3 regions of the Amycolatopsis camponoti genome follow, and region 3 is predicted to be linked to each of the others. Evidence: riboswitches for the same ligand, from Rfam matches in the RefSeq annotation. Region 3 holds a riboswitch; each other region holds the start of a gene.
What was found. A riboswitch is a leader RNA that binds a small molecule or an ion and turns the genes downstream of it on or off. The one in region 3 is predicted to bind S-adenosylmethionine.
Positions count from the first base shown of each region.

Region 1: linked by a shared signal. The riboswitch ahead of thrC (threonine synthase) and the one ahead of AA23TX_RS02010 (methionine ABC transporter ATP-binding protein) in region 3 are both predicted to bind S-adenosylmethionine.
Region 2: linked by a shared signal. The riboswitch ahead of AA23TX_RS29505 (aminotransferase class V-fold PLP-dependent enzyme) and the one ahead of AA23TX_RS02010 (methionine ABC transporter ATP-binding protein) in region 3 are both predicted to bind S-adenosylmethionine.

Region 1 covers NZ_CABVGP010000002.1:1,457,498-1,463,332, forward strand. The annotation lists gene AA23TX_RS27380 (ComEC/Rec2 family competence protein) at 1-2,174, shown strand, start outside; gene thrC (threonine synthase) at 2,569-3,834, opposite strand; SAM riboswitch class I at 3,848-3,981, opposite strand; gene holA (DNA polymerase III subunit delta) at 4,118-5,098, shown strand; gene rpsT (30S ribosomal protein S20) at 5,382-5,642, opposite strand.
Region 2 covers NZ_CABVGP010000002.1:1,946,249-1,952,083, forward strand. The annotation lists gene AA23TX_RS29485 (penicillin-binding transpeptidase domain-containing protein) at 1-511, shown strand, start outside; gene AA23TX_RS29490 (ArsR/SmtB family transcription factor) at 729-1,475, shown strand; gene AA23TX_RS29495 (potassium/proton antiporter) at 1,571-3,049, shown strand; gene AA23TX_RS29500 (M23 family metallopeptidase) at 3,183-3,836, shown strand; SAM riboswitch class IV at 3,920-4,034, shown strand; gene AA23TX_RS29505 (aminotransferase class V-fold PLP-dependent enzyme) at 4,072-5,433, shown strand; gene AA23TX_RS29510 (hypothetical protein) at 5,450-5,835, shown strand, end outside.
Region 3 covers NZ_CABVGP010000001.1:412,274-418,108, forward strand. The annotation lists gene AA23TX_RS02000 (resuscitation-promoting factor) at 1-99, shown strand, start outside; gene rsmA (16S rRNA (adenine(1518)-N(6)/adenine(1519)-N(6))-dimethyltransferase RsmA) at 280-1,116, shown strand; SAM riboswitch class I at 1,255-1,345, shown strand; gene AA23TX_RS02010 (methionine ABC transporter ATP-binding protein) at 1,555-2,568, shown strand; gene AA23TX_RS02015 (4-(cytidine 5'-diphospho)-2-C-methyl-D-erythritol kinase) at 2,640-3,602, shown strand; gene AA23TX_RS02020 (ABC-F family ATP-binding cassette domain-containing protein) at 3,649-5,415, shown strand; gene AA23TX_RS02025 (fatty acyl-AMP ligase) at 5,469-5,835, shown strand, end outside.

The DNA.
Region 1 (5,835 bases), on a different contig from region 3:
TGCTGGGACTGGTCGCCGCGGGCCCGGTCGCCTGGCGGATCCGGGAGGCGCAGCGCGACGACCTCCGCGCGGCTTCGGCCGACGGGCTCCCCGCGTCGCTGCGGGTCGTCGTCGCCGAGCGGCCGAAACCCGTGCGCAGCGCCGGCTACGCCGATCAGCAGGCCGGTGCCCGATCGGTGGTGCTGACGACCGACGTCCGCACGGCGTCGGTCGACGGCCGGCCCGTGACGTCGTCCGGACGCGTCCTGCTGCTGGCGCCCGTCGCCCAGTGGGCTTCACTGCTGCCGGGCCAGGAGGTGACGGCGAGCGGCTTGCTCATGTCACCGCGCGGCTCGGACCTGACCGTCGCGGTGCTGTCCGTGCGCGGCCCGCCGGGAGACCTCGGGTCGGCGCCGTGGTGGCAGCGGACCGCGGCCGGGCTGCGCGCCGGACTCCACGACCTGTGCCAGGTCCTGCCGGACGAACCGGCCGGCTTGCTGCCGGGCCTGGTTCTGGGCGACACGAGCGGGTTGTCGCCGCGGGTCGAGCAGGAGTTCGTCACCGCCGGGCTCGCCCACCTGACCGCGGTCAGCGGGGGAAACCTGGCCGTGGCGTGCGGCGCGGTACTGCTCTTGCTGCGGCTGGTGCGGCTCGGGCCGCGGCTGTCGGCGGTGGCGGCCGGCGCGTGCCTGGTCGGGTTCCTCGTCCTGGTCGGCCCGGAGCCGAGCGTGCTGCGCGCGGGGGTGATGGCGGCGGTCGCGTTGCTGGCTCTGGCGCTGGGCAAGCGAGGTTCGGCGTTGCCCGCACTGGCTTTCGCGGTGGCTGCGCTGGTGGTGACGGATCCGGCGATGGCGACGGACTTCGGGTTCGCGCTGTCGGTGTTCGCCACGGCCGGGCTGGTCCTCCTCGCGCCCCGCTGGGCCGTCGCGCTGGCTCGTCGCGGTGTCCCGCCGGGATTCGCCGAAGGGCTGGCGATCCCGCTGGCGGCCTTCCTCGTGACCGCGCCGGTCATCGCGGGCATGGCGGGCACGGTGAGCCTGGTTTCGGTGCTGACCAACGTCCTCGCCGCGCCCGTCGTGGCCCCCGCGACGGTGCTCGGCGTGCTGGCGACGGTGATCGGGCCTTGGTGGCCGGGTGCCGGGAAGGTCCTGGTGCACCTGGCCGACCCGGAGGCCCGGTGGCTGATCACCGTGGCGCGCCACGGCGCGCGGGCTCCCGGCGCGGTCGTCGCCTGGCCCGGCGGCTGGTCGGGCGGGCTGCTCGCGGCCGCCGTGCTGGCGGTGCTGGTGCTGGCCGCTCGGCGCCGGCGCGTGCGGTTGGTAATGGCGGTGCTCGTCGTCGGCGCGCTGCTGGTCTTCGTGCCGGTCCGGGTGCTCGCGCCGGCGTGGCCACCGCGGAACTGGGCGATGGTCGAGTGCGACGTCGGGCAGGGCGACGCCGTCGTGCTGGCGACCGCCGAGCCGGGACGCGCGGTCGTCGTGGACACCGGACCCGAGCCGGGACCGGTCGACGAGTGCCTGCACCGGCTGGCGGTCGACCGGATCCCGCTGCTGGTGCTGAGTCACCTGCACGCCGACCACATCGGCGGGCTGACATCGGTCTTCGACGGCCGGGCGGTCGGCGGGATCGCCGTCGGCCCCGGGCGGGCGCCGGAGTGGGCGTGGCGGCAGGTCGCCGCGGAGGCTCGCCGGCAGGGGGTGCCCCTGGTGGAGCTGAGCCCGGGGGAGCGGCTGACGTGGCCCGGGCTGTCGCTCGACGTGCTCGGCCCGCGCTACGTGCCGGAGCGTTCGGCCGGTCTGCAGGACGGCACAACGATCAACAACAGCTCGGTCGTCCTGCGAGCACGGACCCCGGCCGGCCGGGTGCTCCTGACCGGCGACGTCGAACTGGCGGCCCAGGCCGACCTGCTGGCCGACGGCGACGACCTGAAAGCGGAGGTGTTGAAGGTGCCCCACCACGGCTCGCGCTACTCGTTGCCGGCGTTCCTCACGGCGGTCGGGCCGCGGGTGGCATTGGTCAGCGTGGGCGCGGGCAACACCTACGGGCACCCGAACAAGTCCACAATGGACACCTTGACGGCGCTCGGAGCCTTGGTCACCCGGACCGACATGGACGGCGACACGGCGGTGGTCGGCGACCCGGCAGGCCCGGCGGTAGCGCGACGGGGCGAGCCGCGCGGCCCGCCGCGCCGCTGAAGCCGGAGCTGGCCCCGCGAGCCCGCCCTGCAGCGGAGGTCAGTAGCCGAGCTTCTTGATCGCTTTGACGAACAGCCTGGCGGCGTTGGCCGGACCGATGCGGGTGGCGGCGCAGCGGAGGCGGGCGGCCCAGCACGTGGTCCGCCTCGCCGTTGAGCGAAGTCGCCTGTCCGCAATAAGACCCCGAGAGGAGGTACTCGCCGGGCGGGCAGCGGAGTCTACCCCGGCCGCGGAGGTCAGTAGCCGAGCTTCTTCTTCATGGCTTCGCTGCACAGCTCGGCGGTGCCGGCTGGACCGACGTGGGCCGTTGAGCGGAAGTCATCTGTCCCGCGAACAAAAATCCGAAAGGAGGCACTCGCCGGGGCGGGCAGTGAACCCGCCCCGGCGAAGGACGTCAGTAGCCGAGCGCCTCGTTCACTGCCTTGGCGGACGCGGCCACGGTCGCCTTCGGGCCGATGTGGTTCTCGACCGCGTCGAGGGTCTTGAGGCCGTCGCCGGTGATCAGGAGCACCGTCTCGGCGTCCGGGTCCAGCTTGCCGGTCTCGACCAGCTTCTTCGCCGTCGCGACGGTGACCCCGCCCGCGGTCTCGGTGAAGATGCCTTCGGTGCGGGCCAGCAGCCGGATGCCCTCGACGACCTCTTCGTCGGTGACGTCCTCGATCGCGCCGCCGGTGCGGTTGACGATGTCGAGCACGTACGGGCCGTCGGCCGGGTTGCCGATCGCCAGGGATTTGGCGATCGTGTCCGGCTTCACCGGCTGGACCACGTCCTGGCCGGCGCGGAACGCGGCCGACACCGGCGAGCAACCGGTGGCCTGCGCGCCGAACACCTTGTACGGGCTGGCGTCCACGAGACCGAGCTGGCCCAGCTCGCGGAAACCCTTGTCCACCTTGGTCAACTGCGAACCGGAGGCGATCGGCACGACGATCTGCGGCGGGATGCGCCAGCCGAGCTGCTCGGCGACCTCGAAGGCCAGCGTCTTCGAGCCTTCCGAGTAGTACGGCCGGACGTTCACGTTGACGAACGCCCACTTCGGGTGCTCGCCGGCGAGCTCGGTGGCGAGGCGGTTGACGTCGTCGTAGTTGCCGTCGACGGCGATCAGGTCGCCGTCGTAGACCGCGGTGGTGAGGATCTTGGCGCGCTCGAGGGTCTTCGGGATCAGCACGACCGACCGCCAGCCCGCGCGGGCCGCGGCGGCGGCCGTCGCGTTGGCCAGGTTGCCGGTCGACGGACAGGCGAGCACCTCGAACCCGAACTCGCGGGCCGCGGCCAGCGCGACGGCGACCACGCGGTCCTTGAAGGAGTGCGTCGGGTTGCCGGTGTCGTCCTTGACCCACAAGCGCTTGAGGCCGAGTTCCTTGGCGAGGCGGTCGGCGCGGATCAGCCGGGTCGCGCCGGGCTCGGTGTTCGGGATCTCTTCGATGTTGGACGGCACCGGGAGGAGCTTCTTGTAGCGCCAGATGTTCTTGGGGCCGGCCTCGATGTCTTCGCGGCGGACGCGGCCGAAGTCGTAGGCGACCTCGAGCGGCGAGAAGTCCTCGGCGGAGACGAACTCCGGGGCGAGCGGCTGCCGGTGGCCCTCTTCCTTCGACACCAGTTCGACGGCGGGACCGAGATCCGGGGTCTTCGTGGTGGAGGTCGTTCCGAGGGTGGCGGTCATCGCGAGGTTCCTTTCCTCATCTGCCCCGCCGAAGCGGGCCGGAATTGGCACCGTGGTCGTCAGCTACCCCGCGATCGCGGGATGACAGGCTGTACGCCGGTTGCCGGGGCTTCGTCGGGCCGTTCCCTCTGCCCCTCTGGATGAGCGGTATTCGGTTGTCGGTGCGCGCCAAGAAGCGCGCCGCCTCGAGGACACCGTACGACATGGCGCTCACGCTGTGCCATGGTGGCCGCTCGACATCACCGGAGCGGGCGCACGAGACCGCAAGTGAGAGGATCCACCCGTGACCGCGCAAGCCACCGCCCCGGCCCCGCTTCACCTGGTCCTGGGTGAGGAAGAACTGCTGATCGAGCGCGCCGTGCGGGAGACGCTCGCCGCGTCCCGCGCGCTCGACGCCACGGCCGAGCTGACTCGCGTCCGGGTGTCGGATCTCACAGCCCCCGAGCTGGCCGAACTCGTCAGCCCGTCGCTGTTCAGCGAGGGTCGCGTGATCGTCTTGGAGTCGGCGCAGGACATCTCGCAGGAGCTTTCCGACGCGGTGGCGTCCTACCTGAAGGACCCGGCGGACGGTGTCGTGCTGGTCGTCGTGCACACCGGCGGCGGGCGCAGCAAGGCGGGCAAGACGCTCCCGGCGGTGCTGAAGAAGGCCGGCGCGGAGGTCACCGAGTGCCCGAAGATGACCAAGCCGGCCGAGCGCGAGCAGTTCGTACGGCACGAGGTGCGCCGCGCGGGCGGCAAGATCGACCCGGGCGGAGTCGCCGCTCTGATCGACGCCGTGGGGTCCGACCTGCGAGAACTCTCCTCGGCGGCGACGCAACTGGTGGCGGACGCCGGCGGAACCGTCGACGCGGACGCAGTCCATCGCTACCACCGCGGGCGCGCTGACGTGACCGGCTTCGCGGTCGCGGAGAAGGCCGTGAGCGGCGACCGTTCGGCGGCGCTGGAGTCGCTGCGCTGGGCGATGCAGCTGGGCGTCCCGCACGTCCTGGTGGCGGACGCGCTGGCCGACGCGGTCCGCACGATCGCCCGGGTCTCGGGCGCGGGCCGGGGCAACCCGAACCAGCTGGCGGGCGAGCTGGGCATGCCGCCGTGGAAGATCCGCAAGGCCCAGGGCCAGGTCCGGGGCTGGAACCAGGACGGCCTGGCGACGGCGATGCGCGTGGTGGCGAGGCTGAACGCCGAGGTCAAGGGCGTGGCGGCCGACCCGGGCTACGCGTTGGAGCGCGCGGTCCTCGAGGTAGCGGCCGCCAAGGGCGACCGCTGACGGCGGTGAAACGAGCCGCGCCCACCGGCTCCCGCCGCGCCCACCGGCTCCCGCCGCGCCCACCGGCTCCCGCCGCGGCTCCCGCGCGGGCGGTCATGACGGGTCTCGCGCGGTCGGCGTTGCCGTACGCGAGTACTGATCAGGGCTCGCGGCAAGCGACCGGCGGGTGCAGCTCTGCCGCTCGCGGGAATGTGCCGACGCCGATCCACTGCGCGCGCCGCGCAAGCTCCGGGCATGAAGAAAGCCCCGGCCGAAGCCGGGGCTTTCCCAGAAATCAACCGGCTCAGAGCGCGTTGACGCGCTTCGCCAGCGCCGACTTCTTGTTGGCGGCCTGGTTGGCGTGGATGACGCCCTTCGAGACGGCCTTGTCCAGCTTCTGGGCGGCGTCGCGCTGCAGCTCGACGGCCTTGGCCTTGTCGCCGGACTCGGCGGCTTCGCGAACCTTGCGGATCGCGGTCTTCACCGAGGACCGGATCGCCTGGTTGCGCTGACGCGCCTTCTCGTTCGTCGTGATGCGCTTGATCTGCGACTTGATGTTGGCCATAGGGCAACTCCTGTTTCACTCGGTGAGATCGCCGCCGCGCTGAAGTGGCCCCGCGGAAAGCGGGTTTCCTCCATGACGGAATGCCGCACGGGCAGCGAGCGACCACTTTAACAGCCGGGCCGCGGACGCCCGGAGCCGGGAGTATCGTGGGCGGCGGCAGTGCCTAGGGTTCCGTCGCCGGTCTGCGCTCCCG
Region 2 (5,835 bases), on a different contig from region 3:
GGCCGACGGGCTGGTGAAAGCCGCGAACGAGCTGGGCCTCAACGCCGACTACGAGATCCCGGGGATCGACACCGAGCTGGGCAAGGTCGAGCCGGCGGCGAGCAAGGACGAGCAGGTCGAAGACGGGTTCGGCCAGGGCCGGATCCAGGCGAGCTGCCTCGGCGGCGCGCTGATGGCGGCCACGGTGGCGTCCGGCAAGGCGATCACGCCGCGGCTGTGGCACGACCTGAAGACGACGGTCGTCAAGGGCTACTCGCCGCCACCCGCCGCGGTGCTCGGCCAGGTCCGGACGATGATGCGCGCGGTGGTGACGAGCGGAACGGCCCGCGGTGCCGCGGGTGCGGGCGAGGTGTTCGGCAAGACGGGCACGGCCCAGTTCGGCGACGGTTCTCAAGCCACCGGCTGGTTCGTCGGGTACCGCGGGACCGTGGCGTTCGCGGTGCTCCTGGAGGACTCGAACGACTCGGGCCCGGCAGTCACCCTGGCCGCCAAGTTCCTGAAAGCCCTCTGACCCGCACCCGCCCGGACGACACGCGCACCTGCACGGACGACACGCGCACCTGCCCGGACGACACGCGTACGCCGATGGACGACACGCCGGGCCTCGGTCGTGTCGTCCGCCCGGGTACGTGTGTCGGCCAGCTGTGTACGCGTGTCGGGCTGGGTGCGGGTGTTGTCCGTGCGAAGGTTCGGCCGCGGGCGAAGTCCCGCCGCCGTACCGTGGGCGGATGGAGACGATCGCTCTCGCCGAGGTCGCCGCGGTGCTCGCCGACCCGAGCCGCGCCACCATGTGCCTCGCCCTGCTCGACGGGCGGGCGTGGACCGTCGGCGAGCTGGCCAAGGCGGCCGGGATCGCGCTCTCCACGGCCAGTGAGCACGTCACCCGCCTGGTCGACGCCGGGTTCGTCGCCCGGGTCAAGCAGGGCCGGGCCAGCTACGTCCGGATCGCCGACCCGCGCGTCGCCGAGCTGATCGAGCACCTGGCCCAGCACGCTGTGACATCCGGGGCGCTGCCCCGGGCCGGGGGCTCCGCCACCCGGAGCCCCCGACGAACGGGCGGGCACCGGCCGGTGACCGGGCTGAAGTCCTCGTTGCGGGTGAAGCGGCTCGGGTTCGCGCGGACCTGTTACGACCACCTCGCCGGCGTGCTCGGTGTCGCCGTCCGCGACGGCATGCTGGCCGCCGGCCTGGTCGACGCCGACGGCGGGCTGGCGCTGACCGGCCGCGGCCGCGAGGTGCTGGCCGAGCTCGGCGTCCCGGTCGCGACCGGGCGGCGGTCGCCGCTGCGCGACTGTCTGGATTGGACGGAGCGGCGCGACCACCTGGCCGGGGCCGTGCCCGCGGCGTTGCTCGAGCGCGCGGTCGCCGCCGGCTGGGTCGGCCGCGACGGGCATCGCGCGGTGAAGGTGTTTCCGGCGGCGGAGAAGCCGTTCGCGGCGCTCGGTGTCGACCTCGCCGCGCTCGGTGGGCCTTAACACACCACGCCCTCGGCGCGCCCCAGCGGTACACGAAGGAGTTAACTCGACCGCTTCACTATTCTGAGGGCCCACGGCACTCGGAGGGAGGCGGCATGGACCAGCTCCCCCTGCTGCTCGGCGTCGGTGGTGTCGTGCTGCTCGCCTCCGTGCTCGCCGTGCGCGTGTCGATCCGGTTGGGCCTGCCTTCGCTGCTGCTCTACCTCGCGATCGGTGTGCTGCTGGGCGAAGCCGGCTTCGGCATCCGGTTCGACAACCCCGAGCTGACCCAGTCGCTCGGCCTCGCCGCGCTCGTCATGATCCTCGCCGAAGGCGGGCTGACGACGCGCTGGTCGGCGGTGAAACCCGCGCTGGGCATCGGTATCGCACTGTCCACTGTGGCCGTTGTGGTGAGCGTCGCGGTCACCGGCGCCGCCCTGCACTGGCTGCTGGGCCTCGACTGGCGGTTCGCGCTGCTCTGGGGCGCGGTGCTCGCCTCGACCGACGCGGCCGCGGTGTTCTCGGTGCTGCGCTCGGCCGGGATCGGCAAACGGCTCACCGGGGCGCTGGAGCTGGAGTCGGGCATCAACGACGCGCCGGCGTACATCGCCGTCGTGGTGCTGGCCGAAGGCGCCACTGTGGACTGGACGCTGCCGCTGCTGGTCGTCTACGAGCTCGGGGCGGGCCTGGCGATCGGGCTCGCCTTCGGCTGGCTCGGCGGGATCGCGCTGCGCCGCGCCGCGCTGCCGGCGACCGGGCTCTACCCGCTCGCCACGGTCGCGGTGTGCGTCGTCGCCTACTCGTCCGGGCAGCTGCTGCACGCGTCCGGGCTGCTCGCCACCTACGTCGCCGCGCTGGTGCTCGGCAACTCGCGGCTGCCGCACCGCTCGGACACGCTGTCGTTCGCCGAGGGCCTCGGCTGGCTGGCGCAGATCGGGCTGTTCGTGCTGCTCGGCCTGTTCGCCTCGCCGGGCCGGGTGCTCGAGGCGGTGGTGCCGGGCCTGGTCGCCGGGGCCGTCGTGCTGCTGCTGGCCCGGCCGATCTCGGTCGTGCTGGCGATGCTGCCGTTCCGCCTGCCGTGGCGGGAGCAGGCGTTCCTGTCGTGGGCCGGGCTGCGCGGCGCGGTGCCGATCGTGCTCGCCATGATCCCGCTGTCGCAGGGGGTGCCCGGCGCGCAACGGCTGGTCAACGCGGTGTTCGTGCTGGTCATCGTGCTGACGCTGGTCCAGGGGGCGACGCTCGGGCCGCTCGGGCGCTGGCTCGGGCTGGCGAAGAAGTCCGAGCCGCACGAGATCGAAGTCGACTCCGCGCCGCTGGACGAGCTGGGTGCCGAACTGCTGCAGGTCCGCATCCAGCCCGGGTCGAAGCTGCACGGCGTGTACCTGTCGGAGCTGCGGCTGCCGGTCGGTGCGACGGTCAGCCTGCTCGTGCGCGAAGGCGCCGGCTTCACCCCGCAGAAGACCAGCCGGCTGCAGGAGCTGGACCAGCTGCTGGTGGTCACGACCAGCGAGGTCCGCGACTCCGTCGAGCGCCGGCTCCGCGCGGTGGACCGGGCCGGCCGCCTGGCCCGCTGGAAGGGCGAGTCCGGCCGCTGAGCCGGCCGGGGTGGTACTCGCCCCGGTTCACGAAAATCTCACTCGATCTTCCCAAGGTTCCCTCTTTTGGCTTACAGTGCGCCCGCATCGACTGGTTCGAATGGGTGAACATCAAGTCAGAGGAGTACGCACGGTGATAAAGCTTCGTCTCGCGGTTCTGCTCGTCGCTGCCACGGCCGGACTCGGGCTGGCCGTCCCCGCCACCGCGACCGCCGAAGTGGCTCCGTTTCCGGCGCTCGCCCTGCCGTTCAAAGCCGGTCAGCAGGTCTACTCGGCCGGCATCCACTCCGACGACGGCAGCACCGGCGTCAAGAACGCCATCGACTTCAGCCCGGCCGACCGCACCGTGCGCGCGCCGCTGGCCGGCACCGTCCACCTGCAGCACTGCGCGGGCGGCGACTGGGTGACCATCGACCACGACGGCGGCTGGCGAACCGGGTACTACCACATGGAGGGCATCGAGGTCACCGACGGTGAGCACGTCGAGGCCGGAGCCGAGCTCGGCTCGACCGGCAACGCGCTCCCGTGCGGCGGCAGCAGCACCGGCGCCCACGTGCACTTCACGCTCTGGACCCTCCCCGGTGCCCCGGCGGCGGCGAACTGGGACGGCAAGTCGTTCGCCGAGGTCTCGACGGTCGTCGCGGCGGCCAGCGGCGAACCGGTCGACGGGAAGTCGATCGGCGGCTGGCGCTTCACCGCGGGCGCCGAGCAGTACACCGGCACGGCGACGCACCTCGCCGACAACGCCGTGACGCAGCTCCCGGGACGTTTCCGCGCGAAGCTCTGAGGTCCTCACGGTGTGTGAGCGGCGTCTCAGAATGTGAGGCGGGGGTTGGCCGGTGGCGGCGTTCTCGGTTACCTTCTGACTCAGGTCATGAGTGCCAGCGTTCAGCCCCGGCTTGCTGGCCGGCAACCCTCCTACCGCGGTGGGGTGCCCCGGGTGAAGACCGGGCCGGTCGCGCCGTGCGACGGGCAAGCGCGGGCCCCTCGCCGGGGTCCCCCGGACCGCCGAGGAGGCACCGATGACTCTCGCCATCGATCGCACCAGCACCACCACCGCTGCCCGGGCCGTCTTCGCCGAAAGCCTTGCCACGCAGGACATCCCGGCCGTCGCCGGGGCCGCGCTGCGGGTCCCGCTGGTCACCGGCGAAACCATCGGCTACGCCAACCTCGACCACGCGGCGAGCGCCCCCTGTCTCGACGCCGTCCGCACGAAGGTCGACGAGTTCCTGCCCTGGTACGCCAGCGTCCACCGCGGTGCCGGCTTCGCGTCCCAGGTCTCGACGCGCCTCTACGAGCGCACCCGCGACGTCCTGCGCCGCTTCGTCGACGCCCGTCGCACCGACACCGTCGTCTTCACCCGCAACACCACCGACTCGTTCAACCTGCTCGCCCGCAGCCTGCCGCGGCACACCACGGTCGTCGTCTTCGACACCGAGCACCACGCCGCGCTGCTGCCGTGGCAGGGCCCGAACGTCCGGCGGATCCCGACCCCGCGCACGCGCCTCGCCGCGGTGTCCGCTGTGGACGAAGCCCTCGCGGATTCCCCGCAGGGGCCCCGGTTGGTCGTCGTCACCGGAGCGTCCAATGTGACCGGTGAGCTCCTGCCGGTGGCGGAGATCGCCGCGGTGGCCCGGAAGCACGGTGCCCGCATCGCGCTCGACGCCGCGCAGCTGGCCCCGCACCGCCGGATCTCGCTCAAGGAGCTGGACGTCGACTACGTCGCCCTGTCCGGCCACAAGCTGTACGCGCCCTTCGGCGCGGGCGCGCTGATCGGCCGCGCCGACTGGCTGCGCGCCGCCCGGCCGTACCTCGCCGGCGGCGGCGCGACCAAGCTCGTCACCGAGGACGCGGTGGTCTGGAACACCGGCCCCGAGCGGCACGAAGCCGGCTCGCCCAACACCGTCGGCGTGTACGCGCTCGGCGTCGCGTGCGAGACGCTGAGCGAGAACTGGGACGCCGTCGTGGCGCACGAGCAGGCCCTGCTCACCCGGCTGCGCAAGGGACTCGAGGGCATCCCGGGCTGCGCCGAGCTGCGGCTGTTCGACGCGCCGGTCGACCGCGTCGGCACGCTCAGCTTCGTCGTCGACGGCTTCGACCCGGGCTGGGTGGCGGCGGTGCTGTCCGCCGAATACGGAATCGGCGTGCGCGACGGCGCGTTCTGCGCCCACATCGCGGCCAAGCGCCTCATCGGCGTCGCCGGCGGCAGCGGGCAGCAGGCGATCCGCGTCAGCCTCGGCCTGGGCAGCACCGAAGAGCACGTCGACCGGGTGGTGCTGGCGCTGCGCCAGATCGTGGCGCGCGGGGCTCGCTGGGAGTACGCGAAGGTCGACGGCCGCTGGGCCCCGGTCGGCGACCCGCGCGAGCTGCCGCCGTTCTGCTGAGCGCTAACCTGCCCCGATGGGGGATGGACGACGACTCTGGTTCCCGTTGGCCGCGCTGGGGTTCGCCCTGCTCGTGATGGCGGTGGTGGCGCTGGTCCCGGCCACCCCGGTGGCCGGCGAGTTCGCCACCGTGCGCGGCTACGAGCTGAGCCGGGGGGTGTCCCTCGGCACCGGCGGGCTCGGCGGTGCGGGCATGCCCGAGAACCGGCTCTCGGCCGTCGCCATCGCCACTTCCACCGACGTCGTGCCGTCGGCGACGCTCGGCTGGCTCGCCGGTCTCGCCGCCGTCGTGCTCGCCGTGGCCGGGTGGTACTGGCTGGGCTTGCGCCGCGCCGGCACACCGCCGCGGCCGGTCCGCTTCGTGCTCGGGACGCTGGGCGCACTGGTCGCCCTCCCGCTGCT
Region 3 (5,835 bases):
AGCCAGGCTTCGCGTGAGCAGCAGATCGCGATCGCGGAGAAGGTCCGCGACGCCCGCGGCGGCTACAGCGCCTGGCCGGTCTGCGGCAAGAAGGCCTGACACGCTTTTCGAGCGGCCCTCACCTCGCCGAGGTGAGGGCCGTTTCGCGTGCGCGAAGAGGCATCACGCGTGTCCCGAGGGGCATCACTCGTGATCAGGCGGGCATCGCGCGTGATGCCCTTCCCATCACGCGTGATGCCTGCCCAGTCACGCGTGATGCCCCATCGGTAGGCTTCAGCGGTGGTTGAACTGTTGGGACCTGCCGAGATCCGCGGGCTGGCGGCCGAGCTGGACGTGCGGCCGACCAAGAAGCTCGGGCAGAACTTCGTGCACGATCCCAACACCGTCCGGCGGATCGTCGAGCTGGCGAACGTCGGCCCGGACGACGTCGTCCTCGAGGTCGGGCCCGGGCTCGGGTCGCTGACCCTCGGGCTGCTCGCCACCGGCGCGCGCGTCGTCGCCGTCGAGATCGATCCCAAGCTCGCCGAACGGCTGCCCAAGACCGTCGCCGAGCGGGGTCTCGAGGCCGCGGAACGGCTGACCGTCGTCGAAGCCGACGCGATGCGCGTCAGCAAGGACGATCTGGGCGAGCCGACCGCGCTCGTCGCCAACCTGCCCTACAACGTCGCCGTCCCGGTCGTGCTGCACCTGCTCGCCGAGGTGCCGTCCCTGACGTCCGGCCTCGTCATGGTCCAGACCGAGGTCGCCGACCGGATGGCGGCCGGCCCCGGCAGCCGGATCTACGGCGTGCCGAGCGTCAAGCTCGCCTGGTACGGCCCGGCGCGCAAGGTCGCCGCCGTGCCGCGTTCGGTGTTCTGGCCGGTGCCGAACGTCGACTCCGCGCTCGTCGCCTTCGAGCGCGGTGACGCTCCGGCGTCGGACGACCGCGATCGGCTCTTCGGGCTCGTCGACGCCGCTTTCTCACAACGCCGGAAGACGCTCCGGGCCGCGCTGGCGGGCTGGGCGGGCTCGGCCGAACGGGCCGGGGAGCTGCTCACGGCCGCCGGGATCGACCCGAAAACCCGCGGTGAGCAGCTGGACGTGCACGACTTCGCCCGGCTCGCCGCCGCCCGTTAGCACGTCCACAGTGGAAGTCAACGCCGGTCGGTGAAAATACGCCTCTTGACGTGCGATCTCGCGATTCGGACACCTCCACTCGTGTGATCTGGGCCAACAGGCTTGCTTTCGCTCCTCGGGATCGGCTTTACTCGGAAGCGTCCATCCCGAGCGACTGAGAGACCTGGCTCGCCGAAGTCGCAGCAACCACCCTCCACAGGGCAGGTGCTACCGCCAGGACCGATGGAGGCCGTTTCCGATGAAGAGGGTAGCTCGCCCCCTGCTCCTGACCAGGCGTCGCGTAGTCGACGAAGGCCGCCGCTCCGTGACCGCATGTCGACGCTCCCACTGAGCTTGTCGTAGCCGGTCCACCCCTTCTTCACGCACCGTCCACATAGGACGGACTTTGCCTGCGGCCGGGTGCCGTTTCGTGCGCGCACCCCGTTTTCTGGAGCCTTCGTGATCACCGTCGAAAACCTGTCCAAAACCTTTGCCACCAACGGAAACTCGGTCGTCGCCCTGCGCGACGTGAGCGTCGAGGTCCAGGCCGGCTCGCTGTTCGGCGTGGTCGGCCCGGCCGGGTCCGGCAAGTCCGTCCTCGCCCGCTGCATCGCGCTGCAGGAGCGGCCCGACCGCGGCGTCGTCCGCCTCGACGGCCTCAACACCGGCACCCTCGACGGCCGCCGGCTGCGCGAGATCCGCCGTCAGCTCGGCGTCGTTTCGACGAAACCGGAGCTGATCGCCGAGCGCACGATCGCCGGCAACATCGCCTCCCCGCTCGAGCAGCTCGGCGTCGACGGCCCACAGCGCCGGAGCCGGGTCGGCTCGCTCCTCGACCTCGTCGGCCTGACGCAGCGTGCGACGCAGCGTCCCGGCGAGCTGACCGAGGGCCAGCTCCGCCGCGTCGCGGTCGCGAAGGCGCTGGCCGCGGCGCCGGCCGTGCTGCTCGCCGACGACCCGACCGCCGGCATCGACCCGGAGGAGGCCGGCGCGGTGCTCACCGTGCTCGACCGCGCCCGCGCCGAGTTGGGTACCACCATCGTGGTCACGACCCCGGACGCCGGCGTGGTCCGCCGGGTCTGCGACGACGTCGCGGTGCTCGAAGACGGCACGGTCGTCGAGCGCGGCACCGTCCTCGACCTGGTCTCGAACCCGGCCAGCCGCACGGCGCAGGCGCTGCTGCCCGCTATCGAGACGACCCGCGCCCAGATCGCGCGCTACGACCGCTCGGCCGACGTCGTGCTGGTCGGCTTCGCCTCGGTCGGCGCGCTGCTGCCCGAGGCCGCGGGCCGCTTCGACGTCGAGTTCGCCACGATCGGCGGCGGCCTGACCCGGATCGGCGACACGCCGGTCGGCCGGTTCCGCCTCGGCGTTCGCGGCGAGCGGGCCGACGCGGCGCTGGCGTGGGTCGCCGAGCGCGGCGGCCACGTGACGCACACCGCGCGCGGACCCCAGGGTGTTGCCGCAGCCTGATCTCAGACGCCGAAGACGCCCCGATGCGCACGTCGCATCGGGGCGTTTCCGTGGCCACGTAGGCTGGTCGGGTGCTCGCTGTAGTTCCGCCCCCAGTCACCGTCCGGGTCCCGGCCAAGGTCAACCTGCACCTGGCGGTCGACGACCTGCGCGAAGACGGTTACCACGAGCTGGTGACCGTGTTCCAGGCTCTGTCGCTGACCGACGAGGTGACCGTCGCGGTCACCGACGAGCCGGGGCTGGAGATCTACGGCGAGGGCGAAGGCTCGGTGCTCGCCGACGGCACCAACCTGGCCTGGCGCGCGGTCGAAGCGCTCTCCGCGCACGTCGGCCGCACCGAAGAGCCGAACGTCCGGGTGGTGCTGCGCAAGGGCATCCCGGTCGCGGGCGGCATGGCGGGCGGCAGCGCCGACGCCGCGGCGACCCTGGTCGGGCTGTCGAGCCTCTGGAACCTCGACGTCACGCGCGACGAGCTGGCCGAGATCGCCGCCGGCCTGGGCAGCGACGTCCCGTTCGCCCTCTACGGCGGCACGGCACTGGGCACCGGCCGGGGCGAGCAGCTCGTCCCGGTGCTGTCGCGGCACACGTTCCACTGGGTGCTGGCCTTCGACTCCGAAGGCCTGTCGACGCCGAAGGTGTTCAAGGAGCTGGACCGCCTGCGCGCGGCGGGCAACCCGCCGCGGATCGGCTCGCACACCCCGGTCGTCGAAGCACTGGCCTCGGGCGACCCGCGGCAGCTGGCGCTGCTGCTGGGCAACGACCTCCAGGCGGCAGCGGTCTCGCTGCGGCCCGAACTGCGCCGGACGCTGCGGGCCGGCGTCAACGCGGGCGCGCTCGCCGGCACGGTCTCCGGATCCGGCCCGACGTGCGCGTTCCTCTGCGAGGACGCGCGGTCGGCGGTGGAGGTCGCCGCGGAGCTGTCGGGCGCGGGGGTGTGCCGCACGGTCCGGGTGGCGCACGGCCCGGTGCCCGGCGCCCGCGTGGTCGGCGGGGACGACGCCCCACGCCCGGCGCCGCCGCGCGTGCACGCCTGATCGTCCACTGTGGATTCATACTTCTCGGAAAGGAACGGCTGAGCGGATGGCCAACCTGGTCAACCTGGAAGCGGTGAGCAAGTCCTACGGGGTGAAGCCACTGCTGGACGGCGTCTCACTGGGCGTCGCGGCCGGGCAGCGCATCGGTGTCGTCGGCCTCAACGGCGGCGGCAAGACCACCCTCCTGGAAGTCCTTTCCGGACTCGCCGCGCCGGATTCCGGGCGGGTGAGCCACGTCGGCGGCCTGCGGATGGCCGTGGTCACCCAGCGGACCGAGCTGCCGGACGGCAGCAGCGTCGGCGAGGTCGTGCTCGAACGCTACGGCGCCGAGCACGAATGGGCGGCCGACGCGCGCGTGCGGTCCATTGTGGACGGCCTGGGCATCACCGCGATCGGGCTGGACACGCCGACGGCGAACCTCTCCGGCGGCGAGCGGCGCCGGGTCTCCCTGGCCGCCGCGCTGACCGGCGAGCTCGACCTCGTCGTGCTCGACGAGCCGACCAACCACCTGGACGTCGAAGGTGTCCAGTGGCTCGCCGACCACCTGCTGAACCGGCGGATCGCGGTCGTGGTCGTCACCCACGACCGGTGGTTCCTCGACACCGTCGCGAGCCTGACGTGGGAGGTCGCGAACGGCCGCGTCGAGCAGTACGAAGGTGGTTACGCCGACTGGATCTTCGCGCGCGCCGAGCGGGCGCGGCTGGCCGCGACGGCCGAGGAGAAGCGGCAGAACCTGGCGCGCAAGGAGCTGGCGTGGCTGCGCCGCGGCCCGCAGGCGCGCTCGTCGAAGCCGCGCTACCGCATCGACGCGGCCGAGGCGCTGATCGCGGACGTGCCGCCGCCGCGCGACTCCGTCGAGCTGATGGCGTTCGCGAAGCGACGCTTGGGCAAGACCGTGCTGGAGCTGGAAGACACGACGTACACGGTCGGCGACCGGACGCTGCTCGACCACGTCACCTGGCGGGTCGGGCCGGGCGACCGGATCGGCCTGGTCGGGGTCAACGGCTCCGGCAAGACGTCCCTGCTGAAGCTGCTGGGCGGCGACGTCGAAGGCTCGACCGGACGCCGGATCGAGGGCAAGACGGTCGCGCTCGCGCACCTGCGCCAGGAGCTCGACGACCTGCCCGGCGACCTGCGCGTGCTGCAGGCGATCGAGCAGGTGGCCGGGCGCGTGGTGTTCGGCAAGCAGGAGATGACGGCGTCGCAGCTGGGCGAGAAGCTCGGCTTCCCGCAGGAGCGCCAGTGGACCCCGGTCGGGGACCTGTCGGGCGGCGAGCGGCGCCGGCTGCAGCTGTGCCGGCTGCTGATGGCCGAGCCGAACGTCCTGCTCCTCGACGAGCCGACGAACGACCTGGACATCGACACGCTGCAGCAGCTGGAGGATCTCCTCGACGGCTGGCCGGGCACGATGGTCGTCGTCTCGCACGACCGCTACCTGGTGGAACGCGTCTGCGACACGATCGTCGCCCTCTTCGGCGACGGCCGCATCACCCACCTGCCGGGCGGCATCGAGGAGTACCTGAACCGCCGCGCACTGGCCAAGGAACCGGCGGCCGCAGCGGCTCCGACGGCAGCGAAGGCAGAGGCCAAGAAGTCGGCGGCGGACCTGCGCGCGGCGCAGAAGGACCTGGGGCGCCTGGAGCGCAAGCTGGACCAGCTGCACGCGAAGGAGGAGAAGCTCCACGCGGCCTTGCTGGAGGCGGCGACGGACCCGGCGAAGCTGATGTCGCTCAACGCCGAGCTGAAGGGCGTCCAGGCCGAGGTGGCGGACGTCGAGGGCCGCTGGCTGGAGACCTCAGAGCTGCTGGAGTGAGCTGTTTCCGCCTTGATCGGCGGATGTTGACAGCGAGACAGTAATCTCTGGCCATGAGCAGGTTCGTGGACACGCTCGTCGCCACCGCGGCGGGCCGGGGTCAGCAGCGTGGCATGGTCACCGGAGAGCCGAAGGAGCCGGTCCGGCGGACCTGGGCCGAGGTGCACGAACAGGCCCGGCGGGTCGCCGGTGGCCTGGTCGCGGGTGGGTTCGAGCAGGGGACGGCGGTCGGGGTGCTGGCCGCCGCGCCGGTGCTGATCGCGCCGACCGTGCAGGCCGTCTGGCTGGCCGGGGGCAGCGTCACCATGCTGCACCAGCCGACCCCGCGCACCGACCTCGCCGAATGGGCCGAGGACACCGTGCGCGTGCTCGGGATGATCGGCTCGGACCTGGTGCTGCTGGGTGAGCCGTTCGACCAGC